DNA from 3 places in the uncultured Paenibacillus sp. genome. Region 2 is predicted to be linked to each of the others. Evidence: riboswitches for the same ligand, from Rfam matches in the RefSeq annotation. Region 2 holds a riboswitch; each other region holds the start of a gene.
The links. A riboswitch is a leader RNA that binds a small molecule or an ion and turns the genes downstream of it on or off. The one in region 2 is predicted to bind cobalamin.
Positions count from the first base shown of each region.

Region 1 (5,103 bases), on a different contig from region 2:
AAGAATGGCGGGAGGGGCACATCGCGGAAGCGCGCCATATCCCGTTGTCGCAATTCACCGAGCGTGTCGGCGAATTGCATGCGGAAGACGAGGATGCGCCGCTCGTTTTCATTTGCCGGAGCGGCAACCGCAGCGGCCGCGTATGCGACTATTTGTCCCAGCAGGGCTATACCGTCGTCAACATGGCGGGCGGCATGCTGGCCTGGCCGGGTGACGTCCGAACCGGAGACTGATCCGGCGGCGGGCGTCCTGTCCCGTCCGGCTGGCCCCATTTTCCAAGCAACCGTCAATTCATTGAATCGAGAGGAGTTGCGCACGCATGATCACCATTACCCGCGCGCCATGATGCAGGGCTGGGAGTCGATGAAGCCGTCGATCGTGTTCCAATGCGACGATATCGACGGAACGTACGAGCGGATGAAGGCCAACGGCGTTAAGTTCCTCGAGGCGCCGAACAAAATGCCGTGGGGCACCTACGCGCGCTTCGCCGACGAGGACGGCAACGAGTTTTTGCTGAAAGGTTAGTCCTCCGCCTGCGCGACGAGCTTGCATCAAACCCGGCTCATTAACGGACCCGTTTCCGCTATTGAGCCGAATTTTTTCGGGTGACATTTGAAAATCAATTTTAGTGAACATTCATTGCTTTTGTTATAATGAATTTGAGGTGATCGGCATGAACCCGTTAAGCGATCAAACGAAAGAGGAAATTCTCCAAGCGCTTGAAGGCAAGAAATTGGGACTTTTCGTTGTGAAGGGCAAATTGGTTTCCGTGGGAGTGGAGAATTTCATATCAAACGAGGAAGATGATTCCGAGTTGGACTTGGCCCAAGAAATTGAGATGTATCCTGAACTTGAAGCTTCTCTGCAAAGATATTTGGATAATCCCGACATGAAAGGGTATACGGCCAGCGAACTGAAGGAGAAGCGCCGTGCCAGAAGAAGATAAGCGACCTTTCCGGATTGTTTTTAAGGGTGAGTTTGATATGTGCTTGGATCGAATCGCCGCTTTTTTTTCGGAACAAGGACTTGAACCGTTGCAATGGTGGTATGACAAAGAAATCGAGATAATCGACCATATTGAGCATATGCTAACATTTAATCCGTATGTCGGGCATGTAGTCGAAAAGGGCAGCTTTAAAGGGCTTCGGCGAATTACCTGCGGGAAAAGCAGGCATATACTGTTGAACTATTTGATATATTATGCCGTTCACGAACAAGATCGCGATGTGGATGTAATTAATATTTTACCTTCAAGAACGAAGCGAAAACGCGTGACAGAGTAGAACACTTTTTTATAGGCTGGCAACCTTTAAGACGCGAGGGGCGAAGTTCGTCTTCTCAGCGGTAAGAGGGCCGAGAAAAAATTCAACTAATACTTGCATTTTACAACCATTAGCGTTATACTCAGCATGAGGTGAACGGGATGGAAGAATTGCGCAGCACGATCCAGACGATGGCGAGACGGTTCGGTTTTCTGAATAAAAATTGCTGCGTAGTCGCCGGCTGCGATATTTCGCTCGTCCAGAGTCATATCCTGTACGAGATCGATCGCCGGCACGAGCCGTCGATGCAGCAGGTGGCGAATGCGCTGGGGATGGATGTGACGACGTTCAGCCGGCAGATCCAGTCTTTAATCAAGATGAAGCTTGTCGTCAAAACCGCTTCCTCCGCGGATCGCCGCGTCTATTTGCTGAGCCTTACGACGGAAGGCAAGTTTGCGGCCACGGCAATCGACGAAGAAATGAAACGTTACTTGAACGAGGTCTTTTCGCGCATGAACGAGTTCGAGCGTGAGACGGTCATTCGCTCGCTTAAGCTGCTGAATGACAGCATGGCGAAATCCAGCGTATGCTGCAGCCCGTTCATGTAAGCGTGCTTTTGTTATCCTATACTTGCATTATGCAAGTATTTAGGGATATATATCTTATTTAGTGGAGGTGATTCCAATGGCACAACCGATCGTTATGATGGCTGATGGCTGCTGCGGCGGAACGGGCGGACGTTAAGGCATTTTTGCATCCGATTGGCACAAAGAGCGGTTCGGCGTACAGCCGGACCGTTTCTTGTGCATTTGGCAGAGCAACGGATATTGTCGATATAGACAACTTTTATCCGGTAGTGGTATAGTAACTCTTGCAATAATCGAATAGGTTTGGATACGGGTGCCGAACGTTCCGCAAGGGACGACAGGCATAATAGGGAAGTCCGGTGAAAATCCGGCACGGACCCGCCACTGTAAGAAGTCCGGAAGGCACCAAAGCCGTCCGCAAGCGAGCGCCATTCAAGTCACTGGGCAACCGGGAAGACGGCGCGCGTGAGCTTCGAGTCAGGAGACCTGCCCGCATCGTGAACGCTACCTACGTGGACTTAGGGAGGTGTTGGAATATGGCCCGCAGCCGCTATCCGCACGGTGTACCGCCGGATCGGAGCAAGCTCGGCGAACCGGCGACCGGGGGACCATAGCATTTCCGACACGAATCGGGAATGCTTTTTTTTATTTTCCAGCAAGAATGCGACGATTACTTTATAACCGGAAATGGAGAAGATGAACACGATGAACGACCGATTGGAACGCAAATTTACAACTGCGCGGGCAATCCGCTTGCTTATGATCGCTTTGCTGGCGATGGCGCTTACTGTGCTTGCCGCTTGCGGCGCCGGCAGCGACAATGCCGCGAACGGCAGCGGGGTGAACGGCAGCGCCGGGCAAACCGAGAACGGAACGGCGAACGGCGATGCGGGTGAAACGAACGACGGCGGCCAAGCCGCGAACACGGCGGAAAAGGAGCCGGCCGACACGGCCGACAGCGCCGAATCCGCCGCCCAGACGACTTACCCTCTGACGCTGACCGATGCGACCGGCACGGAGGTCACGATCGCCGAACAGCCGGCGAAGGTCGTATCGATTACGCCGAGCGAGACGGAGATTCTGTTCGCGATCGGAGCCGGCGGCGCCGTGGCGGGCGTCGACGACAACAGCAACTACCCGGCCGAGACGGCGAACCTGCCGAAGGTCGGCGGCTTCAAAATGAACGTCGAATCGGTTGCCGGCCTCAACCCCGATCTGGTCGTCGCCAATGCGAGCATCAACGGCCAGGTGGTCGAGGATCTTCGCGCGTTGGGCATCGTCGTGTTCGCCTCCCAGCCGAAAACGATCGACGAGACGATCGCCCATATCGAGGAAGTCGGCGTCATCGTGAACAAGCAGGCCGAAGCGAAAGCGGTGGCGGACAAAATGCGCGCCGACAAGCAGGCGGTCGTGGACGCCGTGAAAGGCGCCGAGCCGAAAACCGTATACCTGGAATTCTCGCCGGGCTGGACGGTCGGCAGCGGTGAATTTCTCGACGAAATCGTGACCCTCGCCGGCGGCAAAAACGTGGCGAACAGCCAGCCGAGCTGGTATGAAATCGATCCGGAGGCCATCCTCAAGGCGAACCCGCAGGTCATCCTGTATCCGGAGATCGAGGGCGACACGACGATTCCCGACGCGATCAACAGCCGGCCTGGCTGGGATCAGATCGACGCCGTGAAAAACAAGCAGGTGTTCGCGGTTCCGAACGATCCGCTCGTGCGCGTCGGCCCGCGTCTGACCGACGGGCTTCGGGACGTGGCGAAAGCGATCCATCCCGACCTCGTTCAATAGCCGCATATGAAACTGAAAATCGTCACATACGGAGGAGCAGCGATGCTTCTCCTTGTCCTTTCCGCCGTCGTTTCGATCTCGATCGGCTCGGCCGGCTATCCGATCGCTAAAGTATGGGCCATTATCGTTCATCAATTGCCGTGGAATCGGGGAGAAGCCGTGGAATGGACGGCGCTTGACGAAGCGGTCGTCATTCAGGTTCGCCTGTCCCGGATCCTGATCGGAGTACTCGTCGGCGCGTGTCTCGGGCTTGCGGGCGCGGGCTTCCAGGGTGTGCTGCGCAACCCGCTCGCCGACCCTTATACGCTCGGCGTCGCTTCGGGAAGCTCGATCGGCGCGGCCTTCCTGATCCTGTTCGGGGTGCAGTCCGCCGTCGGCATCTGGACGGTGCCTTTCGTCGCTTTCGGGACCGGCATGGCGACGATATTCGCGGTGTTCTGGCTTGCCCGGCAGCAAGGGCAAATGCGAATCGAAACGCTGATCCTGGCCGGCGTCATCGTGCAGGCTTTTCTCGGCGCATTCGTCTCTTTCATGATTTCGATGTCGAACACCGTCGTCAACGAAATCCTTTATTGGACGATGGGCAGCCTGTCCAAGCGGAACTGGGAGCATGTCGCGCTTGTGCTTCCGTTCGCAGCGCTCGGTTTGCCTGCGATATCGGCATTCGCGCAGCCGATGAATCTGTTCGTCCTCGGCGAACGCCAGGCCGCCCATCTCGGCGTCAATGTCGAACGCACCAAGCTGACCGTGCTGACGATCTCGACGCTGCTGACGGCGGCGGCCGTGTCGGTATCGGGCGTCATCGGCTTCGTCGGCCTTGTCGTGCCGCATCTGATCCGTCTCATTGTTGGACCTGATTATCGGCTGGTCGTGCCGTTGTCCGCGATTGTCGGCGGCATCTATGTGCTGTGGGCGGACACGCTCGCCCGAACGGCGCTGAGCCCGAAGGAAATTCCGCTCGGCGTGCTGACCGCGCTGATCGGCGCGCCGTTTTTCGCGTATTTGCTGAAGCGCCGCAAAGCCGGCCTGAAGGAGGGCTGAAAACATGATCGACGTACGGAATGCGGTCAAACAAATCGGCGGCAGCCGTGTGTTGGACGGGGTAAGCTTCACGCTTGCGGAAGGCGGCATGTACGGCATTATCGGCCCGAACGGCGCCGGCAAGTCGACGCTGCTGTCGCTGCTTTCCGGCGTGGAGCCGGCCGGCGGAGGCTCGGTCAATCTGCGGGGAGAACCAGTGAAGGCATACAAAGGCAAGGATTTGGCGCGCTGGGTGGCCGTGCTGCAGCAGGAGGGACTGCCGGCGACGGCTTTCACCGTGCGCGAGGTCGTCGGCATGGGACGTTATCCGCATCAGAATTGGCTCGGCCACGAGGAGAAGGATGCCGGCGAGCTGATCGAAAGCGCGATGCGGACGCTTGGGCTGACGAAGCTGGCTGAACGGCGGCTGAGCCAGCTGA
Region 1 is NZ_CAUPYC010000072.1:755-5,857, forward strand. Features, by position in the region: gene RWM61_RS17295 (rhodanese-like domain-containing protein) at 1-233, shown strand, start outside; gene RWM61_RS17300 (VOC family protein) at 271-525, shown strand; gene RWM61_RS17305 (hypothetical protein) at 674-946, shown strand; gene RWM61_RS17310 (hypothetical protein) at 930-1,283, shown strand; gene RWM61_RS17315 (MarR family winged helix-turn-helix transcriptional regulator) at 1,424-1,870, shown strand; cobalamin riboswitch at 2,144-2,358, shown strand; gene RWM61_RS17320 (ABC transporter substrate-binding protein) at 2,555-3,643, shown strand; gene RWM61_RS17325 (iron ABC transporter permease) at 3,650-4,684, shown strand; gene RWM61_RS17330 (heme ABC transporter ATP-binding protein) at 4,689-5,103, shown strand, end outside.
Region 1: another riboswitch for cobalamin. It lies ahead of RWM61_RS17320 (ABC transporter substrate-binding protein); the one in region 2 lies ahead of metE (5-methyltetrahydropteroyltriglutamate--homocysteine S-methyltransferase).

Region 2 (5,103 bases):
GCTGCAGGAGCATGTCGACCAAGTGCTTGGCCGTAGGCCGCTCATGCGCAAACAGGCTGCCGATGAAGTGATAGCTGCTGTCCATATCCCCCGGCGTTCGGAGCACCATGTTGTCGGCAAAAGGGATCTCATATTCCTGCAGCGATTTTTTAAAGCCGGCAATACGGTTATGGTTGAAAGAAAGAACGGTAATCCATCAATCTTTCGTAAACAGTGTGCCAGCGTTCTTGAATGTCCGAAGATGTATAGGACAAATATTGAAACAAAGTGATAAGATCTTCCTTATTCATATTGCTAATCATCGAATACATGACTCGCTCTTCTTTGACAGTAAGCAAGAAATGCAATAGATCTTTTCGCATGAATTCCCCCTGTAATCGTTTTTTACAGGTCCATTCACTCTTAATGAATAACGCCGGTCAGCTTTTCTCTGGCTGCTCGCGCGGCTGTGATCATATTCCTCAGCGCATGGGCCGTCTCTTCCCAACCGCGTGTCTTCAACCCGCAGTCGGGATTGATCCAGAACAGCTCCGGATCGAGCACCCGGAGTGCCCGATCGATCATTTCGGACATTTCGTCCACGGACGGAACGCGCGGACTGTGGATGTCGTACACGCCGAGGCCGATCCCATGGTCATAGCCGTTGAGCTCGAAGCTGGCAATCAATTCGCCATGGCTTCGGGATGTCTCGATGGAGATGACGTCCGCATCAAGCGCCAGAATCGAATCGATCATATCGTGGAATTCGCAATAGCACATATGAGTGTGAATCTGAGTCGTATCCTTCACGCTCGCGGTTGCGATTCGGAACGCTTTGACGGCCCATTCCAGGTACGCCGCCTGATCCCGCTCTTTGAGCGGCAGTCCCTCGCGGATAGCCGGTTCGTCCACTTGAATCATCTCGATGCCGGCGCTCTCCAGCGCCTCCACTTCTTTCCTTAGGGAAAGCGCGATTTGATTGGCCACCTCTTCCCGGCTGCGATCATCGCGTACGAACGACCAATTTAGAATGGTTACCGGGCCCGTAAGCATACCTTTAACAGGCAACTCGGTCAAGGATTGCGCGTAGGCGGTTTCCTCTACGGTCATGGCTCCTGTGAATGCGACGTCTCCGTAAATAACCGGCGGTTTGACGCAGCGGGAGCCATACGATTGTACCCAACCATTCTGGGTAAACAAGAATCCGGCCAATTTTTCACCGAAAAACTCAACCATATCCGTCCGTTCGAACTCCCCGTGAACGAGCACATCCAATCCGATTTCTTCTTGAACCTTGATGCATTGTTCAATTTGCTGCCGTACGAACATGCCATATCTGGCGTCATCCCATTCTCCCCGCCGCCATTTCAGACGTGCCTGGCGAACCTCGGCTGTTTGCGGGAAGCTGCCGATCGTCGTGGTCGGCAAGAGCGGAAGGTTCCATTTGAGGCGCTGGACCTCGAAGCGGGATTGAAATGGAAGGTTCCGCTTGTCCCGAAGTGAATCGATACCGGCCATCTGAGCGGCGACATCCGGGCGATTCCGTTCCGGAAGCTTGCGGAACAAGGAAAGCGCAGTGCGGCTTGCTTCGAGATCGCCGGTCATATTATCCGATACTGCGGATTTGAGAAGAGTCAATTCATCCAACTTCTCGTTGGCATAAGCAAGCGCGTCTCTTATCGTCTTGTTCATCTTCAATTCCCGCTGCAACGAAACCGGTACGTGGAGCAGGCTGCAGGAAGGCTGCAGAATGAGCCGGTGACCGGGTACATGTTCCAGAATCTCATGGATGAGGGCTAATTTGGCATCCAGATCGGAACGCCATATATTGCGTCCGTCGATAATGCCCGCACCGAGCGATTTGTTGTCGGGCCAACCATACTGTTTCAGAGATTTCAAGTTGGCTCCGCTGTCATGCACGAAATCAAGACCGATGCCGTCAACCGGTAAATTTACAAGACGCTCATAGTTGTCGACCGCCTCGAAATAGGTCTGCAGCATGATGTTCAATTGCGGAACCCGATCCCTTATTGTATTGTAAATCAATTCCACTCTTTCAAACTCTTCCGCTTTCGTATCCGTAACGAGTGCGGGCTCATCAATCTGAACCCAGGCGACGCCCTCCTGTTCCAGTTGTTTCAGCAGTTCCACATAAACAGGAAGGAACCGTTCAATTTGATCGGCAAGATGATGGGATGGGAAACCCTTGGACAGCTTTAAAAAAGTATAAAGACCGACGATGACCGGCCTTCCTTCAATTCCGGCTCTGGACTTGGCAAAGCGGTAAGCGGCAAGCGGTTTGTTCTCCGTCAGGCAAGGAACCGCCTCTCCGATCTCCGGAACAATGTAATGGTAATTCGTATTGAACCATTTCGTCATTTCACATGCTGCCGCATTCTCGTTCCCGCGTGCCATGGCAAAGTAAGTGCTTATCGGAACAGCTCCTCCGGTGTGGCCGAACCGTGCAGGCACGACACCCAGCATGACCGCCATGTCCAGCATGTGATCGTAATAAGTAAAGTCGTTGACCGGAATAGAGTCCAGTCCCTTCGCTTTCTGAACTTCGAGATGCGCGAGCTGAATCCGTTCCATCTCGGCATAGAAAGCCTCTTCGCCGCACTTTCCCGACCAGAACGCTTCCAGCGTTTTTTTCCACTCCCGATCTTCCCCGATTCTTGGATATCCAAGATTTGCAACTGTGACTTTTCCTTGCATTTTTTCTTTTCCTCCCGCTTGGATAAATGGCTTACAGACAAATAAAAAAAGCGTCTCTCCCCGAATATGACAAAGGGAAAGACGCCGCCGTTATAGAACGTTGGTTGCCGTCTAACACCTCCCTATCTCCCGTAGGTAAAGCAGTGCCGTTGAAACAGGCAGGTCTCCTGGCTATTGGCGTCATCATCCACAGCAGCCTTCCCGGTTGCGTTTGCAACCAGTGGCCTATTTGCTGCGACTCTTCCATATACAGTGGCGGGACCGCGTCGGTTTTGCACCGAACTTCCCTTTTAAGCCGATCCGGGCATCTTGTTGTCGGATAGGCACCTGTTTCCGATATTCAGTTTTATGATGGGTTCATGAAGTTCATCGTAACCGATACAAAACCGTTTGGCAAGCATGTTGTGACAGCCATGTTGTGCAGTGTCCGTCATCGTATGAGGTCTTCGGCCATAAGCATACGGCGGGACTGCCGCATATACTGTCTCTGAATCTGTTTTCAGTTCAAACAGGAAAGGAACAGCAGGGATGGATCGTACAGTGCGTGTTCGGATTCATACACATACGCGTTCTAACGGCTTTCGGCAAAGGACCAAAAAGGCTTTGATCGTTTCAGGCGGGTATGCGCCGCACCAGCCGAAGGAAATTGCCGAAATTTTGGCCGATTTATTGAGGCAGGATAATTTTGATGTGGAAATATCCGAGACATGGGACGTTTTTAATGACAAGGCAAAAGTGATGCAAATGGATTTGATTGTTCCTAATTGGACGGAAGGCACCGTTACTCCGCAGCAATTGGACAATTTGCTCGAGACGATCAGCAACGGAACCGGACTGGCGGGGCTGCACGGCGGCATGGGATATACGTTTCCCTGTGAATCCAGATACCAGTTGATGGTGGGCGGAAACTTTGCGGCGCATCCCGGATACCGCTTCAAAGTGCTTATCAAGGACAAAGAAAACCCCATTACCCGCGGGATTTCGGATTTCGAAGTCGCCACCGAACATTACTACATGCTGATCGATCCGGCAATCGAGGTTCTGGCGACTTCTTATTATGAGACCTATCCGCCCGAAGTGTGGAGACCCGTGTTCATGCCCGTCGTGTGGACCAAAAAATACGGCAAGGGACGCGTGTTTTACAACGCGCTCGGTCATTCGGCCGACATTGTGATGATACCCGAAGTGCTGACCATGATGAGACGCGGAATGGCTTGGGCGGCCAGATAAGCTCGAGTCCGCGATGTCATCATTCACCTGCTTCTTTCATATAAATCATACGATGATTTGTAGAAAAGGAGCCCTCTTAAGGCGCTGCGGAAGGAAGGGGATTATGAGGATTTATATCGCGAGTGACGGCGAGGCGTTAAGGAACATTGCACGCCGCCGGAATGTTTCGCTGGAAGCGCTTATTTCCCTCAACCCGCATGTGGGTAGCCCTGACGCAAACCTTTCGGGTCAACCGGTTAGGCTGCCGCCCTATTCGATATCGATGGGAAACCGGGAGCCCGCGGCATCCTCTCCCCGCCGAACGGATTTCCGGAACGAATGGATACCGCTCACTTCGCCGGAGCGAATGGCGCAAACGGAGTACGATGTGCTCATTGTCGGATCGGGAGCGGGGGGCGGCGCCGTTCTGTGGAGATTAGCCCGACAATGGGGCGCAAACGGAAAAAAAATCGGCGTCGTGGAAGCGGGCGATTTGCTGCTGCCGACCCATTTTTATAATATTCCCACATACTCTCTTCCGCGCTTCAGGCAATATTTCGATAAAGTTGCAAGACCGGTTGAGCAAACTTATTTCAGAGAGCTGATCGCATTCGGCGGCAGGACGCTCGCTTGGCAATTAGTGGCGCCGCGGATGCCCGTTTCCGAAACGGCAGGGTGGCCCGTTCCGGCAAAAGAACTGCAGCATTATTACGCGATCGCCGAACGGGCCATGGGCGTCACTCCCTTTTATCAGGAAGGATCCTATTACACGAGCGTCCTGCTTGAACGGCTTCTCGAACGGGGCTTTCCGGATGCTGTCCCGATGCCGATCGCCGTTGACCTCGAGCCGACCCGATACGGACAGCTTCACTCCAATGCCGCTTTCAGCTCGATCGCCTGGTTTGCCGAAGCGCTGAACCGGCGGCCTTACGACTTGGCCGTCAATGCCCGGGCCGTGGAGATCCTTACCGGGCAAAAGAGAGTAACCGGCGTGAGGGTCATGACGCCGGACAAGAAGTCGTATGTCATGAAGGCCAAGACCGTCGTCCTCTCCGCCAGCACGTTCGAGAATCCTCGTCTGCTGCTTGCTTCCGGGATTCCGGGACGGGCGATCGGCCATTATCTGACCACCCATTCGCTTCAGGGGTTGACCGGATATTTTGACCGTGAACAATTTCCGGAGGTGCTGGGGGCGCTCGG
Region 2 is NZ_CAUPYC010000018.1:549-5,651, forward strand. Features, by position in the region: gene RWM61_RS08285 (hypothetical protein) at 1-85, opposite strand, end outside; gene metE (5-methyltetrahydropteroyltriglutamate--homocysteine S-methyltransferase) at 403-2,694, opposite strand; cobalamin riboswitch at 2,834-3,040, opposite strand; gene RWM61_RS08295 (ThuA domain-containing protein) at 3,298-3,924, shown strand; gene RWM61_RS08300 (GMC family oxidoreductase) at 4,028-5,103, shown strand, end outside.

Region 3 (5,103 bases), on a different contig from region 2:
ACCTTGGCTTTGCAAAAACAACCGCATTTCTTTGACACTGCGTTCGTCGGACGTTTCAAATTGAGGGATGCCGGCTTTATCGTCCGAATAACCGCCGACAGCGGTGGATGAACCGGCCGACATTTTGGTCACGCCCAATCGGAGCAACCGGTTGCGAAATGTCTTGCTTTCCCTGGTCGAGAGAGTAATTCCCGCCCGCGGCAAAAACAATCGCATCGCCAGCATAGCCTGAACCAACTCTTTATCGTTCACGGTTGATCCCGGGCTCCACCCTCCCAAATGCGGGCGGATCCGGGGAAGCGACACACCGATCTCCGTTGCGGGATACCTGGCTTGCAAATAACGGGCGTGCAGCCCCGCCAGAAATACCTCCTTCCTCCAGTCTTCCAGCCCGAGAAGAGGACCGATCGTCACAGTCCTCATTCCGGCTTGACAGGCCCTTTCCGGCGCATCCAACCGGTACAAGTAATTTCGCTTCGGGCCCTTCCGGTGTAACTCGCGATATGTATCCTCTTTGTACGTTTCCTGATAAAGAGTCAGGCCGTCCACGCCATTGTCGATAAGATCGGCGTACTGCGATTTGTCCATCGGTTGAACTTCCAATGAAACAGAAGCGAAATGCTTCGATAAGATAAGGATGCAGGCCTTCAAGTAATCATGATTCGATTGCTGCGGGGATTCGCCCGTCAACAGCAAAAGATGTTTGATTCCTGCAGCCGCGATCGCGGCGCCTTCTCTTTCAACCTCACGCATCGCGAGTTTTTTTCTCGAAAAAACATGTTCGACGCTGAAGCTGCAGTATGCGCAGGAATTGACGCAGTAGTCCGACACGTATAAAGGAGCGAACAGCAAAATCGTACGGCCGAAATGTTGAACCGTCAGCCGGTGCGCTTTTTGAGCCATCGCTTCCAGGCACGAACCGGCAGCGGGCGACAGCAGCATCAGGAAATCCTGTTCATTCAGTCGGTCTTTCCGTAAAATGCGGAGCACATCCTGCCCGGAAGCTTCCCGGAAAGCTTCAGAATATTCCATTTCTTTCGATTTGCAATAGATTTCATAAAAGCTCAATTCGCCTCCCCCTCTCCCCCCAAAAATCCCGTTAACGGGGAAGAAGCCTCCGCCGTCTGCTTGACCGGTCCCAAACCGGATCGATAAGCAAGCCGTCCGGCATGAACGGCGCTTGCGAACGCCTCGGCCATGGACGCGGGATCCCCCGAGGTCGCGATCGCCGTATTGATCAATACCGCCGCCGCTCCCATTTCCATCGCTTCCGCCGCTTCGGAAGGTTTGCCGATCCCCGCATCGACAATGACGGGCACGTCGAGTTCTTCAATCAAGATGCGGATCATTTCTTTCGTCTGCAGTCCCCGGTTCGAGCCGATCGGCGCTCCGAGAGGCATCACCGCCGCGGCGCCGGCGTCCCGCATCCGTTTGGCGGCAATGAGATCCGGATTCATATAAGGAAAAACGACAAACCCCTCCTTCGCCAATATCGATGTCGCTTGAATCGTTTCTTCATTGTCCGGAAGCAGGTAGGTTTGATCGGGAATAACCTCGATTTTGATCCAATTCCCCATCCCGCCCTCTCTCGAGAGAAGGGCGATTCGTACGGCTTCCTGCGCATTCCGGGCGCCGGATGTATTGGGAAGCAGTTTCATGCCGTCCGGTATGTGCGTCAAACCATCTTCAAAGGACGAATTGAAATCGATTCGCCTTACCGCTACCGTAATAACCTGCGCGCCGGAACGTCCGATTACATCGGAAATCACGGAATCGTTCCCGAATTTGCCCGTGCCCACAAACAAACGGCTGGACAGCGTTGCGCCGCCAATACTAAAAGCATCACCCATCATCTTTTCTCCTCCAATAACAAAAATAGCGCATAGGAATCTATGCGCCCTGCGATCGGCAGAAGATCATGATTCCTACGCTGGCATTACCCAGACCAGGTTCTGCGGTCGAAGGCGAATGCAGCCTTCCTCTCAGCCGGATCAACTTCCAGCTCCCGCTCGTGCATCTCAAGTTTACTGTTCTTTCAAGATTTTTCCCGGCAATCATACCACAGATCAAAGAATAAACCTTATGATGTTTATCACAATCCGGATAAAAAATTATCGAATGACAACCATCACTTTACTTTTTCAATATATTGTATTAGCATTCATTCCAACAACTAAATATAGTGGTTTATGGTATCGGATCATTTTCATGCAAGTGACCGATTGAAAAGGGAAGTTCGGTGAAAATCCGACGCGGTCCCTCCACTGTTACGGCGAGCGACGCCGCACGCAATCCACTGTTTCACCTTGAAACGGGAAGGAAGCGGCGTTCGCATGGACCCGAAGCCAGGAGACCTGCCATAAACGACGACACTGCTTAACCTAAGGAAGATAGGGAGGTGTTATTCGTGTATGTAACCGATTGGTTCTATGTATACGGGCATTTCTGACCTCATTTTGGGGATGGTGGTTGGAAATGCCTTTTTTCGCGGAAAGGAGAATCGGATGCTGGCTTTTTATCCCCGTTTCATTCGTACGTTCGATGATTTGCCCGGTCACGTATCGCTGCTCATTCACGCTTGGAACGGCTGCAACATGCGCTGTTACGGTTGTCATAATCATGACGAATTGATAGCCAAAAAACCGGACGGCCATTTAACCGCCGAACAAGTTATCGAGCGCTTGGGCGAATGCAACGATATGTTCGATGCCGTGTTATTCAGCGGCGGGGAATTCATGATGAACGAGGCTTCGGAAATTAGTCATTTTCTCAATCGGGTGCGAAAGATCTTCAAAGGGAAAATCATTGTTTTTACCAACGGCACGTTCCCGCGTAAATTGCAGCGAATGCTTGCCGACAATTTGGTTGACGGCGTTCATATCGATATGAAGCTGCCGTATCACTGTCTCGATCCCGAGGATGACCGAGAGCTATTCGAAGCGATTATCGGAACCGTCCCTACGAAACGTTGTTGCCGGGACATCCTTGAGTCGGTGGAAACCGTCATTCGGCACAATAGCCGGTTAAGCCAAGTGAGAACGGTGCGATATCCGCTGCTCAGCGATGAATACTTTGAACGAATTCAAGAGTATGTGAACGGATTAAAAACCAAATACGACAGTGTTGTGCCCTATTTCTTGAATCCCTTCCACCCGCCGCAAGTCACCCGATAAAATCATTCACCATCGAACGGAGGAAACACCATGTTTCGTCATTCCAAGGAAATCATCGATACGTTTACATCACCGTCGGAAACCAAACAGGCCGATTATTTGAAAAGGGAAAACAGCAATTTCGTTTATTCATTGCCGTTGTTGCGGCATAACCTGACCAACTTTGCGGAAGAAGAATATTTGCTGCAGCACATTTTACCGGCCAAACTGACCGAATTGTATCGGGACGGCGTAATCTATATTCATGATAAACAATTAAGCCCATATTGCTTGAGCGTCGCTTGCAAAGACATCGCTGCTGCCGGAATCCCCACGCTGGCCAAAAATATGATGTCCTCGAAACCGACTCGAAAGCTTGAAACGCTGCTCCGGCATTTCAGCAACATCGTCGTGCTGATGTCCCAGCAAGTATCCGGTGCCGTCATGTTGTCGCAAATGACGACGATTTCCGCTTCCTACCTGTATTACGAGGAAACGGTCAAAGGACGCCGCTTCACGGAGGACGAACTGAAGCAGCTGTTCCAAAGCCTGATCTGGGAAATGAATATGCCATTGCGCGGCGGATCCCAATCGGCATTCACCAACATTACGCTGGAGTTCGGCAAGCCTTCCGACGAAATCAAGGACGATTTCGTCGTGATCGGCGGTACGCCTCTCGACATTCGTTACCGCGACATTCCATCCGAATACTTCGATCGGATCAACCAGGCCGTAATCGAAGTCATGAAGCAGGGAACCGGTACCGGCATCCCGTTCACTTTTCCGCTGTTAACCGTACCGATTGATGACGCATTCGATTATGAAAACCGGCTGTTCCTCGAAATGCTGGACGGCATGTACCGCTGGGGCGGAGTATATTTCGAGAATTTCCGAACCGAGCCGTTCAAGAATGAACGCTATCGCCGTCTCAATCCGTACATCAAACCACGTGATCCGGAAGTAAGCCGCAGCTTGTGCTGCAGGCTGCAAATCGATTTAACCGTACTGTCGAGACTCGGCAGCGGCATTTTCGGCAGTTCGACCGGATCGACGGGCGCTGTGCAAGTGCTGAACTTGAACCTGAATCGGGGGCTGTTGGAATACGGTCACGATGAAACGCTGCTTTTCACGAAAATCGAAGAGTTTCTGAACGTCATGCAGGAAGGGCATATGGCCAAACGGAGATGGATCGAGCGAAACCGGCAGCTGTATCCGACTTTTTTCGCATTGAACCGCGACTTGTCCAACTATTTCAACGTATTTGCAGTTTCCGGCATGCATGAAGGGCTGGTCAATATCGGTTACCCCGATGGAATGAACAACAAGGAAGGGAAACAGCTGGCGCACCGGATCATGCAATTTATGACGGAAAAAATCAACGAATTTATCGTGAGAGACAAAGTAGCCTGCGGAATCGAGTATGCGCCCGGAGAAAATGCGGCTATCAAATTGGCGCGCCACGATGTGAAATGGGCACAACGCAACAATCGGGACATCTTCGTCCAGGGAACGGGGGAAAATGTGTATTTGACATCGGGCTGCATGCTTCCGTTCAGTGAAGACGACTTTTTGCGGCAAATCGAAAACAGCGCCGAATTTCAAGCTTACGCGACGTCCGGAAGCATTTTGCACCATTTCCTTGAAAGCAGGCTTCAGCCAAAACGATTGGCCGATTATTTAAAGAAAATATTCGATAAACCGATCCAATACATCACTTTGACGCCAACGCTCACGAGTTGTCTGGACTGCAGCTCACAAATCGTCGCGGAAGATGGGAAAAACATTTCCGCTTGCCCCGTCTGCGGCAGTGATGACATCGCTACTTTCAGCCGGGTGATCGGCTACGTCAAGATGATCGCCCGAAAAAGATTGCAAGTGGACAATGAAGGGTATTACACAGGGGATTTCAATTTTTGGAGCAACGCGCGGCGTTTCGACTGGAACACGAGAA
Region 3 is NZ_CAUPYC010000042.1:28,774-33,876, reverse strand. Features, by position in the region: gene thiH (2-iminoacetate synthase ThiH) at 1-1,068, opposite strand, end outside; gene RWM61_RS13570 (thiazole synthase) at 1,065-1,850, opposite strand; TPP riboswitch at 1,906-2,019, opposite strand; cobalamin riboswitch at 2,174-2,377, shown strand; gene RWM61_RS13565 (radical SAM protein) at 2,430-3,173, shown strand; gene nrdD (anaerobic ribonucleoside-triphosphate reductase) at 3,204-5,103, shown strand, end outside.
Region 3: another riboswitch for cobalamin. It lies ahead of RWM61_RS13565 (radical SAM protein); the one in region 2 lies ahead of metE (5-methyltetrahydropteroyltriglutamate--homocysteine S-methyltransferase).